DNA from 3 places in the Furfurilactobacillus entadae genome. Region 1 is predicted to be linked to each of the others. Evidence: predicted binding sites of a transcription regulator. Region 1 holds the regulator's gene; each other region holds the start of a gene.
What was found. The regulator CtsR, encoded in region 1, represses protease genes until heat stress. The targets are predictions, from matches to a motif close to TTGGTCAAAAAAGGTCAAANA.
Positions count from the first base shown of each region.

Region 2: the regulator CtsR is predicted to act here: its motif matches at 2,477-2,497, upstream of ftsH (ATP-dependent zinc metalloprotease FtsH).
Region 3: the regulator CtsR is predicted to act here: its motif matches at 3,146-3,166, upstream of ACKTR5_RS09355 (ATP-dependent Clp protease ATP-binding subunit).

Region 1 covers NZ_BQXN01000005.1:97,083-101,873, reverse strand. Annotated here, with positions in the region: gene ACKTR5_RS03805 (DMT family transporter) at 1-387, shown strand, start outside; gene ACKTR5_RS03800 (D-2-hydroxyacid dehydrogenase) at 483-1,481, shown strand; gene tenA (thiaminase II) at 1,679-2,338, shown strand; gene ACKTR5_RS03790 (CtsR family transcriptional regulator) at 2,544-3,017, shown strand; gene ACKTR5_RS03785 (ATP-dependent Clp protease ATP-binding subunit) at 3,081-4,791, shown strand, end outside.
Region 2 covers NZ_BQXN01000004.1:121,379-126,169, reverse strand. Annotated here, with positions in the region: gene hslO (Hsp33 family molecular chaperone HslO) at 1-133, opposite strand, end outside; gene ftsH (ATP-dependent zinc metalloprotease FtsH) at 271-2,385, opposite strand; gene hpt (hypoxanthine phosphoribosyltransferase) at 2,602-3,147, opposite strand; gene tilS (tRNA lysidine(34) synthetase TilS) at 3,140-4,516, opposite strand; gene ACKTR5_RS03260 (S1 domain-containing RNA-binding protein) at 4,605-4,791, opposite strand, start outside.
Region 3 covers NZ_BQXN01000023.1:20,012-24,802, forward strand. Annotated here, with positions in the region: gene ACKTR5_RS09350 (MucBP domain-containing protein) at 1-626, opposite strand, end outside; gene ACKTR5_RS09355 (ATP-dependent Clp protease ATP-binding subunit) at 800-3,064, opposite strand; gene ACKTR5_RS09360 (LTA synthase family protein) at 3,448-4,791, shown strand, end outside.

The sequences.
Region 1 (4,791 bases):
ACGTTACTGCCGCGTCCGTTGTTACCGACGTACGGGTCCGTTAATGTTAATGGGTGGGGGTTGTTTATTGGTGGGATTGCCATGAATTTTATTCAACCCATTTGGGTCGGCGTGCCGCCGTTAACGATGAAAACCGTTCTGTCTGTTAGCGCAGTGGTTTTGTTTGGAACGCTAATTGCGTTTGTTATGTACTCAGTTAGCTTGATGTACATTTCGCCAACCACAGCAAGTTTGCTGGATGCGTTCGAACCACTCGCAGCAACCGTCATTTCGATTACAGTGCTCCACATTCCGTTTGTTTGGGCAGATGGTGTTGGGGGATTGCTGATTATTTTAGCGGTTGTGATGCTATCACTAGGCTATCGAACGCCGAAAAAGGCAGGTTAGTCGATTGTGAGGGCGTCACGTGGAACCGACTTCAAAATTCCCATATTAGTGATATAATTAACATTGATATTAAAAATTGTTGGGGGTAACACACAGTGAAGATTATTGCTTACGGCATCCGCGATGACGAAGAACCTTACGTCGAAGAATGGGCCAAAGAACAAGGAATTGAAGTAAAGGCCGTTAAGGATCTATTAACGGAACAAACGGTTGAACAAGCCGCTGGATTTGACGGCGCCGTTGTGTACCAACAAAAGCCATATACTGGTGCAATTTTGGACCGGTTGGCTGAACTTGGTGTAAAGTACATGTCATTACGGAACGTTGGGGTTGATAATGTCGACGCCGATGCTGTTAAGCGTAACGACATGAAGGTCACAAATGTCCCAGCTTATTCACCAGCAGCCATTGCTGAATTCACAGTAACTGAATTAATGCGGTTGTTACGTCGGACACCACAATACGCACATCGCCAAGCAACGGGTGATTTACGGTGGGCACCAGACATTGCCACTGAATTGAACCAGTTGACAGTTGGTGTGATTGCGACTGGCCGGATCGGCCGCGCAGCCATCCAAATCTACCGTGGTTTTGGTGCGAAGATCGTTGCTTATGACGTCTTCCACAACCCAGAATTAGAAAAAGATGGCATCTACGTCGACACTTTGGATGAATTGTATGCCCAAGCTGACGTGATCTCACTGCACGCCCCAGCAACGAAGGAAAACTTCCACATGCTGAATGCGGAAGCCTTTGGCAAGATGAAGGACAACGTGTACATCTTGAACCCAGCTCGTGGGGACTTGATCGACACTGACGACTTGATTAAGGCCTTGGACGACGGCAAGGTTGCTGGTGCAGCCCTTGACGTTTACGAAAACGAAGTCGGGATTTTCAACGAAGACTTTGGTAGTTTCGATGCCATTCCTGACGAACGGTTGAAGAACTTGATGAGCCGCGAAAATGTGTTGGTTAGCCCACACATTGCCTTCTACACGAAGACAGCGGTGCGGAACATGGTGCAATTTGCATTGAACAACAACCGCCAATTAATTGAAACAGACACTGCCGAAAACTTGGTGTCATTTAAGTAGAAGAGAGCGAAAACTAATGCGATTAGGCCTGCTCATCTAACAGAAAACCCGCACCATGGACTGAACTTTGTCCATGGTGCGGGTTTTCTGTTAGATGAGACGAGGCTTGCATTAGGTTTCGCGTTTGCGGCGGTTAAAGTCTGCGGACGGTTTGCTATAATGATTGTTAAACAAATCGAAATCAGGGGATGTTATTAATGGCGTTTAGTATTCAAGCTAAGGCAGCGGCGTTGCCGTTATGGCAGGCAAGTTTAGACCATCCGTTTATTGAACAGTTAAGTGCGGGGACGTTACCGGAAGCCGTGTTTCGGTACTATTTGATTCAGGATCATCATTATTTACGCGACTTCGCGAAGCTACATGAATTGACCGCGGCGGCAACGACCGATCCGAAAGTGACGGCATTGCTGTTGGAACTCGCCGCTGATTTACGGGCCGGTGAAATGGCGACGCGGGCGACGTACTTTAAGACACTGAAAATCACGGATGATGAAGTCGCTACGACGCCGCTGGCACCAACGACGTATGCGTACACGTCCCATATGTACCGGACGTTGACGGAACAAGGCCCGGAAGCGGCCATTGCCGGATTATTGCCGTGTGCATGGTTATACGCCGACATCGGGGAAACGCTGACTGGTAAACAGTCACCAGTCCCAATTTATCAGGCCTGGTTAGACAGCTATCAAGCTGCGAGCTACACGGATGCGGTGGCGACGCAATTAGCTTTGACGGATCGAGTGGCAGCGCATGCTGACGAGCAAACGCAGCAAGCCATGAACGCCGCCTTTAAACGGAGCACGTTTTACGAATGTTCATTTTGGCAAATGGCTCTCGATCAAGAAACGTGGGCATAATGTTTTAGATGATTCCGAACTGCTAACTAAAAGTTAGCAGTTTGGGATCTTTTTTCTGTCACTTCATCAAAAAAACGTGTATAGTAGTCTTCCCATGAAGACCAGAAACTTTATTATGACAACGTTGAGGAAACTTTTTCATTGCAAAAGCCGCGATTCTTCGTATAATAAAGTCAATATTAGTCAAAGATTGGGGTGAGCGAGGATGGAAGGCTCAACGAACATTTCTGATGTGATTGAGAAGTACTTAAAGAGCATTTTGGAAGGCGCTGACCAGGTGGAAATTCGCCGGTCAGACATTGCTGATCAGTTTAATGTTGTCCCATCACAAATCAACTATGTCATTAAGACACGGTTTAACATGCAGAACGGTTACATTGTCGAAAGTAAGCGGGGCGGCGGTGGCTATATCCGGATTGAAAAGGTTGACCTTTTTGCGGATGCAGACATCCTTGATAACTTGTTGAATGATGTCGTGGGGGATTCAATTAACCAGCACGATGCGTATGCGATTATTAACTCTCTGTTTAACGATGGGGTGCTTAAGGAACGTGAAGCAAACATCATTTTATCAGCCATTGATAAGGATACGCTGAACGTGGGCGATCATGATGTTGAATGTACGCTGCGCGCCCGGATTCTAATTGGGGTGTTGAACCGCCTTCGATTAGAGAATTAGGTTGGTGGACCACACGTTTGTACAAACGACAAACACGGGTCATTAATGAAAGGCAGGACAGAGATGGATAATTTATTCACACCGAGTGCCAAGGACGTTTTAGTGCTGGCACAGGAACAAGCTAAATATTTCAAACACCAGGCTGTGGGTACTGAACACTTATTGCTAGCCTTAACCATTGAACAAAATGGGATTGCTAGCAAAGTCCTGGATCAGTTCAACGTGACCGAAGAAGACGTTCGTGAAGAAATCGAACGGTTTACCGGCTACGGAACCATGACCAACACAACAAAAGATACCTATTTACCATATTCACCAAAAGCCAAGGACATGTTGACATTGGCCGGTGACGAAGCAAAACGGTTGGGTGCCACTAAGATCGGAACGGAACACCTATTGTTGGCGTTGTTATCAGACGAAACAATTCTGTCATCCCGGATCTTGATGACGTTGAACCTGGATCTAGCGCAAACGCGAAAGATCATTCTACACAAGCTGGGCGTTAACGATTCACCGCGGCGGCGTCAACAAATCGCCAAAGCGAACGCGGCTAAGCAGCCAAAGGAAGGCACGCCAACCTTAGACTCACTGGCACGTGACTTAACGGCCCTGGCGGTTGAAAAACAAATGGATCCCGTGGTTGGCCGTGCTAAAGAGGTTAAACGGGTGATTCAAATTTTGAGTCGTCGGACGAAAAATAACCCCGTGTTGATTGGGGAACCTGGTGTCGGGAAGACCGCCATTGCTGAGGGCCTTGCCCAAAAGATCGTCGCCGGTGATGTGCCAGATAACCTTGCTGACAAACGGTTGATGATGTTAGACATGGGATCACTGGTTGCCGGGACCAAGTACCGTGGTGAATTCGAAGACCGGCTCAAGAAAGTCATCGAAGAAATTTACAACGATGGTCACGTGATCTTGTTTATCGACGAACTTCACACCCTTATTGGTGCTGGTGGTGCAGAAGGGGCAATTGATGCCTCGAACATTTTGAAGCCAGCTTTAGCACGTGGTGAACTCCAAACCATCGGGGCAACGACACTCAATGAATATCAAAAGTACATTGAGTCTGACGCTGCGTTGGAACGGCGGTTTGCGACCGTGCAAGTGGACGAACCAACGGAAGCCGAAGCAACCGAGATTTTGATGGGGTTGAAGGGTCGTTATGAAGACCACCACCAAGTTGAAATCACGGATGACGCGGTAACTGAAGCCGTTAAACTATCTTCACGGTACATCACCCAGCGGTTCTTACCGGATAAGGCCATTGATTTAATGGACGAGGCGGCAGCCAAGGTTCGCATTGATGACGCGGGTCACCCAACGAAGCTTGCAAAGCAAGAAGATAAGTTGGCTGAGTTACAGCAACAAAAGGAAGCGGCCATTGAAAACCAGGACTTTGAGGGTGCGGCAGCACTTCGAGAAAAGGAAATGGCGTTACGGAAACGGGTCGACAAATTGGTTGATGAAGCTGATGCTGACAAGCTTGCTGGTAAGCATCAGTATGACTTGAAGGTGACCGGTGAAGATGTCGCCGAGGTTGTTTCTGAGTGGACGGGTGTTCCGTTAACACAGTTACAGAAAAATGAAGAAGCCCGGTTGTTGAACCTTGAAAAGGTGCTTCACAAACGGGTCGTCGGGCAAGATGAAGCCATTTCCGCGGTTTCACGGGCCATCCGGCGGGCACGGTCAGGGTTGAAAGATCCAAACCGGCCAATTGGGTCGTTTATGTTCCTTGGCCCAACTGGTGTCGGAAAGACGGAATTAGCCAAGG
Region 2 (4,791 bases), on a different contig from region 1:
GTCCTAAGGCCGCAGATGAGGCACTCCACGTGTCGTGGCGCCGTTGCGCTTCCGCCACAACGTTTGTTGTATCCACTGCGTATGCCCGAAAGTTACCGTCATCAATAATACTTTTCACTAAATAATTCGCCATGTCATACTCCTCAAAAATTCTGAAAGCTAGTATACCGCATTTACCGGAAAAACGTTAGCCAAAGCTAACGTTTGCGTCATCATGTAAAGAAAAACACACCGTTTCGACGTAACCGCCAACGGTGTGTTTCGTAAAGACTAATCTTGATGTGAATCAGTTGAATCTGCTGCTTCACTCGCCGAACTAGCAGCGCTAGTTGCTTGGCTCGTTGTGTCAGCGCTTGTCTGACTTGCCGCAGATGTTGCTGGTTCATGTTCAGCAGCCCGCTGTGCTTCACGTTGTTCCAAAGCACTCTTCGCTTGTTCAAAGGTTGCTGCCTGTGGGTCAGCTTCAGGAGCTGCACTTTCAGGCATCTTTCCAGTCTTGAATAAACTTAAGATCTGCTTTTCATCCAACGTTTCGTACTTCAAGAGGGCTTCCGCAATCAACTTGTGTTGTTCACGGTGACTTTGAATAATGTTTTGTGCGTCTGTGTAACCTTCAGCAGTTAAACGACGAACTTCTTCATCAATCAAAGCAGCTGTTTCTTGTGAGTATGGTGGTTGTTGGCCATACTGAGCACCCAAGAATGGTTGGCCATCACTTTCCAGTGAAACCATGCCCAGTTTGTCACTCATCCCGTACTGCGTCACCATTGAACGGGCAATTTGTGTTGCCTGTTCAAAGTCATTTGAAGCACCAGATGATTCTGAATCAAAGATGATCTGTTCAGCAGCACGACCACCCATTAACCCGGCAATCTGTTCCTTCGCATCCTTCTTACTCATCAGCATCTGGTCTTCACGTGGCAACATGATGGCGTAACCGCCGGCACGACCACGAGGCACAATGGTTACTTTGTGGACCACCCGGGCGTCGTTAAGCACAAGCCCAACGATGGTATGCCCAGCTTCATGGTACGCCACGGTTTGCCGTTCATGATCAGAAATAACCCGATCATGCTTGGCAGGCCCGGCAATAACCCGGTCTTCCGCTTCATCTAAGTCGGCAGCGTCAATTTGCGTCTTCCCACGACGAGCAGCTAATAATGCGGCTTCATTCAACAGGTTCGCTAAATCAGCACCCACAAACCCAGGTGTTTGCTTGGCAATTTCCTTAAGGTCAACACTGGCAGCCAATGGCTTGCCTTCTGCATGAACCTTCAAAATTGCTTCACGGCCCTTAACGTCAGGACGACCCACAAGGATCTTCCGGTCAAACCGGCCTGGACGTAACAGGGCTGGGTCAAGGACATCAGACCGGTTAGTTGCGGCCATCACGATGACCCCTTCGTTTCCAGTAAATCCATCCATTTCAACCAGCAACTGGTTCAGTGTTTGTTCACGTTCATCGTGACCACCACCCATGCCAGTGCCACGTTGACGACCAACGGCATCAATTTCATCAATGAAGATAATTGATGGTGCACTCTTCTTGGCTTGATCGAACAAGTCACGAACCCGGCTAGCCCCAACCCCGACGAACATTTCGACGAAATCAGACCCAGACATGGAGAAGAATGGTACGCCAGCTTCACCAGCAACTGCCTTGGCAAGTAATGTCTTACCAGTACCTGGCGGGCCCTCGAGCAGAACACCGGCTGGAATGTGTGCGCCCAGCGTCGTGAACTTCTGCGGATCCTTTAAGAATTCAACAACTTCAACCAGTTCCTGCTTTTCTTCTTCTTCACCGGCCACGTCGCTAAAACGAACGGTGTTGGTCTTAGGATCTGCAGGCTTTGCTTTAGATTTCCCAAAGCTCGTGACACCGCCACGACCGCCGCCACCTTGACCAGCTTGGCCCATCATCATGTAGAAGAAGAAGATGATTAGAACAACTGGCAGGATCAAACTAATTAAGTTGATCCAGAAGCCACTTGATTCTTCTGCCTTTGTGTCCATCTTGACGCTGTGCTTGCTAGCTGCGTCAGTGATTTGCTTCACGCTGGCATCATTTTCCAGAACAGAAGTGGTAAAACTCTTCACCTTTGTGGATTGGCTTCCGCCTAGTCCTAGTGAAGAATTTCCTGTACTGGAGGCCTTTTGAGCAGTCCGGTAGTCCCCGGTGATCTTATAGACCCCACCGGATGGCTGAACCTGGAAGCTCTTGACCTTGTTTTGATTTAATTCCTGGACAAATTCGCTCGAGCGAATGTTTTGGGTCTGTGAGCCCGTGTTATTGCCAAAGAAGAAATACAAGATTCCCATAAATGACAAAAAGATCACGATCCAGAACAAACTGTTACGAACCGGCCCGTTACGGCGTGTGTTCATACAGTGCCTCCTGACAGTGTATTTCATTTCTTCATCCCATTAAAACGGGATAAAGCGGGGTTACCCCCTGCTAATGAATCATATAATAGCACAATTGACCTATCTTGACCAAACAAAAATGACGCCCACAACGGATTTTTTCAATCGCCCAGTAAAACGGGCGTGAAACCCGTTACAGTAACGCACCAATTTTCTGATTGCTCAGGCCGTGACTGCCTACTTGTCCTCTTCGTAAACGGACGGTTTTAACACCCCAACATACGGAAGGTTTCGATAAAACTCCTTGTAATCAAGCCCATAGCCCACCACAAATTCCTTTGGGAGTTGGAAACCAACGTAATCCGCCTTAGCAGGGACAACCCGGCCTTCTGGTTTATCAAGCAGCGTGCAGACTTTGATGTCCTTTGCGTGTCGCTTCTTTAACAGGTCGATCAAGTATTGTAGGGTCCGGCCCGTGTCGATAATGTCTTCCATGATGATGATATTTCGATCTGTCACATCAACGCTTAGATCATGGATCAGCTCAATTTCACCGGCAGAAGCAACCCCACCGTGATAACTTGAAACATCAACAAAGTCCATCTCTGCCATGATGTCCATTTCACGCATGACATCCACCGTCCATAAAATGGCACCCTTTAACACGGACACCATGATCGGCTTTTTATCCCGATAGTCCTCGGTTAGTTGCATTCCCAACCGGTGGGCTGCTTCTTTGATTTCTTCCGCACTGTACAACGTTTTTTCAATATCGTTATCCATACTCTACTCCTTGCATTGGTTTTAAACATAGTTCAATGACCTGACCGGACACGGCGGTTGCCGCCACTTTACGTCCAACCAACCATAACGGTGTTCCGGTTACTGTCGTCACCAGCAATTGCTGTGAGCGCTCTGCCGTCGCGACCTTTTGGTTGATCATAATCCGCCGAACACTTTGGTGACCGCCGTTTGCCAAGGCAAGCCGATCATCCCCTCGTGCTGGCCGAATAATTAACGGCCAGTCAGTTGGTGAAACTCGGACATGAACGCTTCGAAACGCCGGCCACATTGTGACGGTTTGCTCAGCTGACCACGCACCGATAGCACCCACTTCTGTCACTGACTGCCATTTGTTCAATGGTACCATAGTTTGTTGGTCTGGTAGCGTTTGAGCACGGATTTTTTGAGGACCAGATTCCCGTTTAACAAACATAATTTGATCGTAATGACGCTGCAATTGCCACCCGCGACCTAAATCAATGGTTGCTTGGGGGCGCATCGTCGGCAAGTTAACTGCAAGTCGCCGCCACACACTTGCACTAACAGAGACCTCTGGTGCACATTCACTAAACGCTGTTTTCAGTAATAAACTGGTCGGGAGTGCGTCACTCATCAACGCTTGTAAGCTCCCGTTAGCATGACTGACGACTTCATGGGCCTGTTTTCCCATAACCGCCATCATTTCTGCTAAGTCTGCTGCGTTCGCCACAAGGTCGTCATCAAACCGCGGATTTTCTGCCCGGAGCTGTGGCAGCACCTGGTGTCTCGTTCGGTTACGTAGAACCGTCAGCGACATGTTCGTTTCATCCTCAAAGCTCATCACCTGGTGATCATCCGCATACGCGCGAATGGCGGCTTTGCTGATTCCTAACAATGGCCGCACTAATCGTCCGGGGCCAAACGGGCGCTGCCACGCGATTCCAAGTGGTTCGGTAAAACTTCGGCCTTCGATCACCCGCATCATGATTGTTTCGGCCTGTTCATCCTGCTGGTGTGCGGTCATCAACACCGTTGCCCCATACTTTCTCATCACCCGCTCAAAAAAATCATAGCGAAACGCCCGTGCCGCTGCTTCGACACCCATTTGTGGGTGGTCTTCTTTGGGCCAGCTGGTCACCACTAACGGCACATCCGTTGACGCCAGCTGTGCCCGCAAACTAGCCTCTTCAACGTCGCTTTGAGCCCGCAATTGATGGTTAACATGTGCAACCACAAGCGTCGGGCGCTCACTTTTTGGAAGGTGGCGGAGCACATCCAGTAACACCATCGAGTCCACGCCCGTCGAGACCGCCACGACAACCGTGTCACTTGCCTGCCATAATCCGTGCATTTGGTTAGCTGCCCGGAGTTGCTGTCTAACTTCGTTCATGTTCGTTACCAGGTTCCACCTTTCTTTGGATTATAAAACGCCTGCCGCTCCTTAATTAGATAGAAGTGACAGGCGCTTTTAGTTCAATTTAACTTCGCCGGCCACCACGACCGCCACGTTTTCCTTCAGTATTATGCTTAATGGTCGCTAACCGTTGTTCACTATCCTTTAAGAAACTTGCCATCATCCCATCAAAACTGTTATCAACAGCATGGGGTTTCCGACCTGCGCCACGGTTGCTGCTTCTGTGTTCAGCCCGCGGTTCACGGTTCACT
Region 3 (4,791 bases), on a different contig from region 1:
CCTTCGATGATGACGGCGCTCCGGTTTGGAACGGTGCCAGCAGGCCGGCCATATGGTTCTGAATAATAAGAGACTGACTGACCGTCAACAAAATCAATGGCACCACGAGCAGCAATGGGTTGAACGTCCCAATCGTGTTCTGGAAGTGGGGCTTCTTCGCGGGCAACTGTCTGGGCTGATTTAGAGCTCAGGGTAAACGCATTTGGTTTATACATCACCCATTGATTGATCCCCATGTTGTACCAAAATTCCCCGTTATCTGTGGCAATTCGTGAAAAGACCCGCCAAACGGAACCAATTGGCATTTCAAGCGCCTGAAGTTCACCATCTGGTTGATCATAAGTGGGGAGGTCTTCTTGAATGGTTGCATACATGTGGACCTTTTCGACTTCGGCCCAATCAGCCGTTCGGAAAAATAGGCGAACTTCTTGTTGATCGGTTGAAAAAACGCCGTCTAGATCCCCAGAATGCCGGAATAGTCGATAGTTGGCAAATTCTGGGATGTCAATTGTGTAATGATCACCGATATTACCACGAACTAATTTTGGATCTAACAGTGTATCACCGGAATCAACATCCGTGTAATAGACCCATACTGGAATCCCTTCAACTACTTGTTCATTCATAAGTCAATAACCCCGTCGCTTTTTGATTAATAGCTTTAGTATAGCGCAATCGAGCTGGGAAAGGTGACTGGATCCTCGAGGCTTGGAAAATCTTTTAGCAAACTTAAAATAACAGTACAAAAAAACTGGTCGGCTTCACCATGATGGTGAAGCCGACCAGTTTTTTTGTTGTGTTAATCGTTGTTTTTAGCAGGTTCGCTTTGTTCAACTGGTGCAGGAGAAGCTTGGTCATCCGCTTGAACACTGATGTCATCGCCATCCATAACGGCCAGTAAGTTATGGTCTGCTGGGTGATCAAGGAAGAAGTCGGCGATCCGATCTTCAAGTTGTTCCTGAATCACACGGCGAAGTGGGCGGGCCCCCATTGCTGGATTGTAGCCCAGTTCAACTAACTTTGTTTCAACTGGCTTTGTCACACGAATGTGCAAGTCACGGTTGGCTAACTGATCGTTCATGTCGTTTAACATAAGTTCAACGATCTGGCCCAGTGCTTCCTTATTAAGTGGATTGAACTCAACAATGTCATCAAACCGGTTTAAGAACTCTGGCTTAAAGTAATTGCTTAGTTTAGCCATCATGCTGGCATGAGAATCCGTTGATGCACCAAAACCAACACTACTTTCGCCCGTATCACCAGAACCGGCGTTAGACGTCATGATGATAATGGTATCTTTGAATGAAACGGTCCGCCCTTGAGAATCTGTCAGACGACCGTCATCCAGAATTTGCAGGAACATGTGCATAACATCAGGGTGCGCCTTTTCAATTTCATCAAGGAGAATCAATGAGTAGGGGTGCCGACGAACTTGTTCAGTCAACTGACCGGCTTCTTCGTACCCCACGTAACCAGGGGCAGAACCAATCAATTTAGAAACACTGTATTGTTCCATGTACTCACTCATGTCAAACCGAATCATGGCGTCACGTGAACCAAAGAGTTCATTCGCCAACTGCTTAGCAGTTTCAGTCTTTCCGACACCAGTGGGACCAACAAAGAGGAAGGAACCAATTGGACGACCCGTTTGGTTTAACCCAATTCGGTTCCGGCGAATGGCCCGGGCAACCTTGTTGACGGCTTGATCCTGACCAATGACGTGAGCCTCTAGGCGTTTATCAAGATCCTTAAGCTGGGTTTTTTCTTGTGCCTGAAGGTCGCTAACTGGGATGTCGGTCTTTTCTTCAATGATGTGTTCAATGTCACGATTGGTGACCGTAGCAGCATCATCAGGTTGAGGATTTTCGTCTGCTTCCTTTTTGGCCTTTTCAAGTTGGTTAACTTGATCACGGTAGTAGGCGGCCTTTTCGTAGTCTTCCTTATCTAGGGCAGACTGCTTGTGAGCTTCCGCGGTGTGAATCTTGTCCTCAAATGACGTTGGGTCCACGTTACGTAACGTTAAGTTCTTCTTTGAACCGGCTTCATCCATTAAATCAATGGCCTTATCGGGCAGGAACCGGTCTTGAATATAACGTGCGGAAAGCTTAGCAGCTGCATCAATGGCTTCATCCGTGTAGTGAACGTGATGGTAGTCTTCGTACCGCTTTTGAATTCCCTTTAAAATGGCAATGGTGTCTTCAACGGAAGGTTCTTCCACTTCGATTGGTTGGAACCGCCGGGCAAGCGCAGCATCCTTTTCGATGTCACGATATTCCTTTTGGGTGGTTGCACCAACCAGTTGGAACTCACCACGAGCAAGGGCAGGTTTCAACACGTTTCCGGCGTCCATGCCACCCTCAGCGTTTCCGGCGCCAACGACTTCATGAATTTCATCAATGAAGAGGATAATGTCGTCATTTTTTGAAACTTCACTCATCAATTGTTGCATCCGTTGTTCAAATTGACCGCGGATTCCGGTTCCTTGAACCAGTGAAACAACGTCTAAACGGATGATTTGCTTGTTTAACAGCTTTTCAGGAACATTACCGTTAACAATGGCTTGTGCTAAGCCTTCAACAACAGCTGTCTTCCCAACCCCAGCTTCACCAATTAAAACGGGGTTGTTTTTCGTCCGGCGGTTAAGAATTTCGATGACCCGGTCAATTTCGCCATCACGGCCGATCACGGGGTCAATCTTTCCGGCCTTTGCTTGATCCGTTAGGTTTAAACCATATTGATCAAGAAGGGGGTGTTTACTGTTTTTATTTCGCCCGCCGTTATTACCGCCACGGCCGGATTGCGTTTTAGGTCCCTGTTGGGCCTGTTGGAAATTGTTTTGGGCGCCGTTGCCACTTTGCATGGCAGAGAATAAATCGTCTAAGTTACCGAAACCAAATGGATCTTGAGCCATGTTTGCTCCTCCGTTTCCATTCATTAAATTATTTTGATAGTCTTGTAGTTTTTGATAGCAATCTTGACAAAGGTTAACTTGCATCTCTTGACCATTCATATTGAGACCCAAGTGGATGGTCGCTTCATTTTGTTGACAATTTTGACAAAGCATTCAATCACTCCTTTAAGATGACACGTGCTGGCACGTCAAGTGGTCGCACGGTGCTGAGGTGGTTGGTTTACATCAAACTCGTGTTTGACCAACCTTGACCTTTTACCAGTATTATACACGCTAACTAAAAGTGTGCAAGTCGTTTGCTTCTTTTTTTAGCACTTTATCTAAATGAGTGCTAATACGAGCAAAACCTTTGGTGGAATCAGAAAACTGACAGCATGGTATATCACTCATGAATTAATATTTGTCACCGTTTTTTAAGAAGTGTGTCATTAAAAAACTGGTAAGATATTTGCTAAGCGGTTTCTTTTAGTTTCAACTTTACGGAGTTAAAAAATCACTTTACACAAATGAATTAATGGAAGTAGGATAAGCTTAGGATGAACAAGGGAACACGAAATAAGGTAGATAATTTCGCAATTTTCATTGTCGCTTTGTGGATGACAATTATTTTGAATCAACTTTTTTTCGGGGCAGCAGGGATCCTTAATGACATTTCGAATCCAGCTAACAATGTAATTTCTAAACGGTGGCTAGTAGCCAACTTGGTGAAGTATTTGCTAAATGCTGGGCAAGCAATGTTATTTATTTGGATTGGCTACTCAGCAGGCAGCCAAAAGCGGGCGCTAAAAGTGGTTGTGACCAGTTGGTTAACAACCATTTTTGTCGGCTTTTTGGGGCTTTTGGGGTGGATGACTGCTGGCCAGTCAATGGGTTCTGGAACATTATGGCAAATATTTTTACCGATAATGCGAAATTCATATCCGTTGCTAACAGCAGCAGGAATTAGTGTGTTAGTAGCACCATTATTGACGAAAATCAGCGGTCACTATGTACGATTACTATGGCTCATCGTAGCGTTAGCATTTGGATTGCCGATGATTTTGAATCAAGATCTTTGGTGTTTTAATAATGGCGTTAACGTCATTAACTCAGTTTTATTGACCATGATTGGGGTATTAGTAAAGGTCAGACCGATTAAACTAGCGCACAGAAAGTGGTTATGGATAAGTGGTTGTTTTACCATTTTGGCGGGTGGATTAATGCTGATGATGATTCCTATCTCAGACACTGCACACCAAAACATTTCAACCGTTAATCGGTTCGTTACACAAAATTCATTGTTAACGATAGGGCTATCAGTTGCTACATTTCTTTATTTAATTAAGCTGAATCCATCGGTTAAAAAAAATCGCCAAAGTGTGTGGCAGCCGACCGGTTCGTTATTAGTGGTGACAACGATTGTTTTATTAGGGAACCCGACCTTTAATGATCTTTTGAATAAGACGTTTGGTTTTACCGTTCCGAGTCTTTATCGAAAGAAGTTATTGTTGTTTTTAGGATTGTGCGTTGGCATCCTGGTTGTGACGTATGTTGTTTCAATCATGATGAAACTGATAGTTAAAACAAAGTGGTGGCAACAACTTGTTAATCAAATAGTGATGGTGATTAATGATGTTTGGACAAAACCAAGCGCTGTTACGACCGGAAGAATTAAAGAATGGATCCTTAAACACCGTCGTGGCTTGTGGACAACAGGGGCATTTTACGGATTGGCATTAGCGTCCATCACATTAATGAATACAACGGGAAGTTACGTTAATCTTTTTTTCTACACAGTGCTATTCAGAGAGCCGGTTCTCTGGTTTAACATCTTATTTATTGCTTCTTTCTTTTGGTTATTGCTGGCATTAACGAAGCGATACTGGGTTTCACTGTTGACC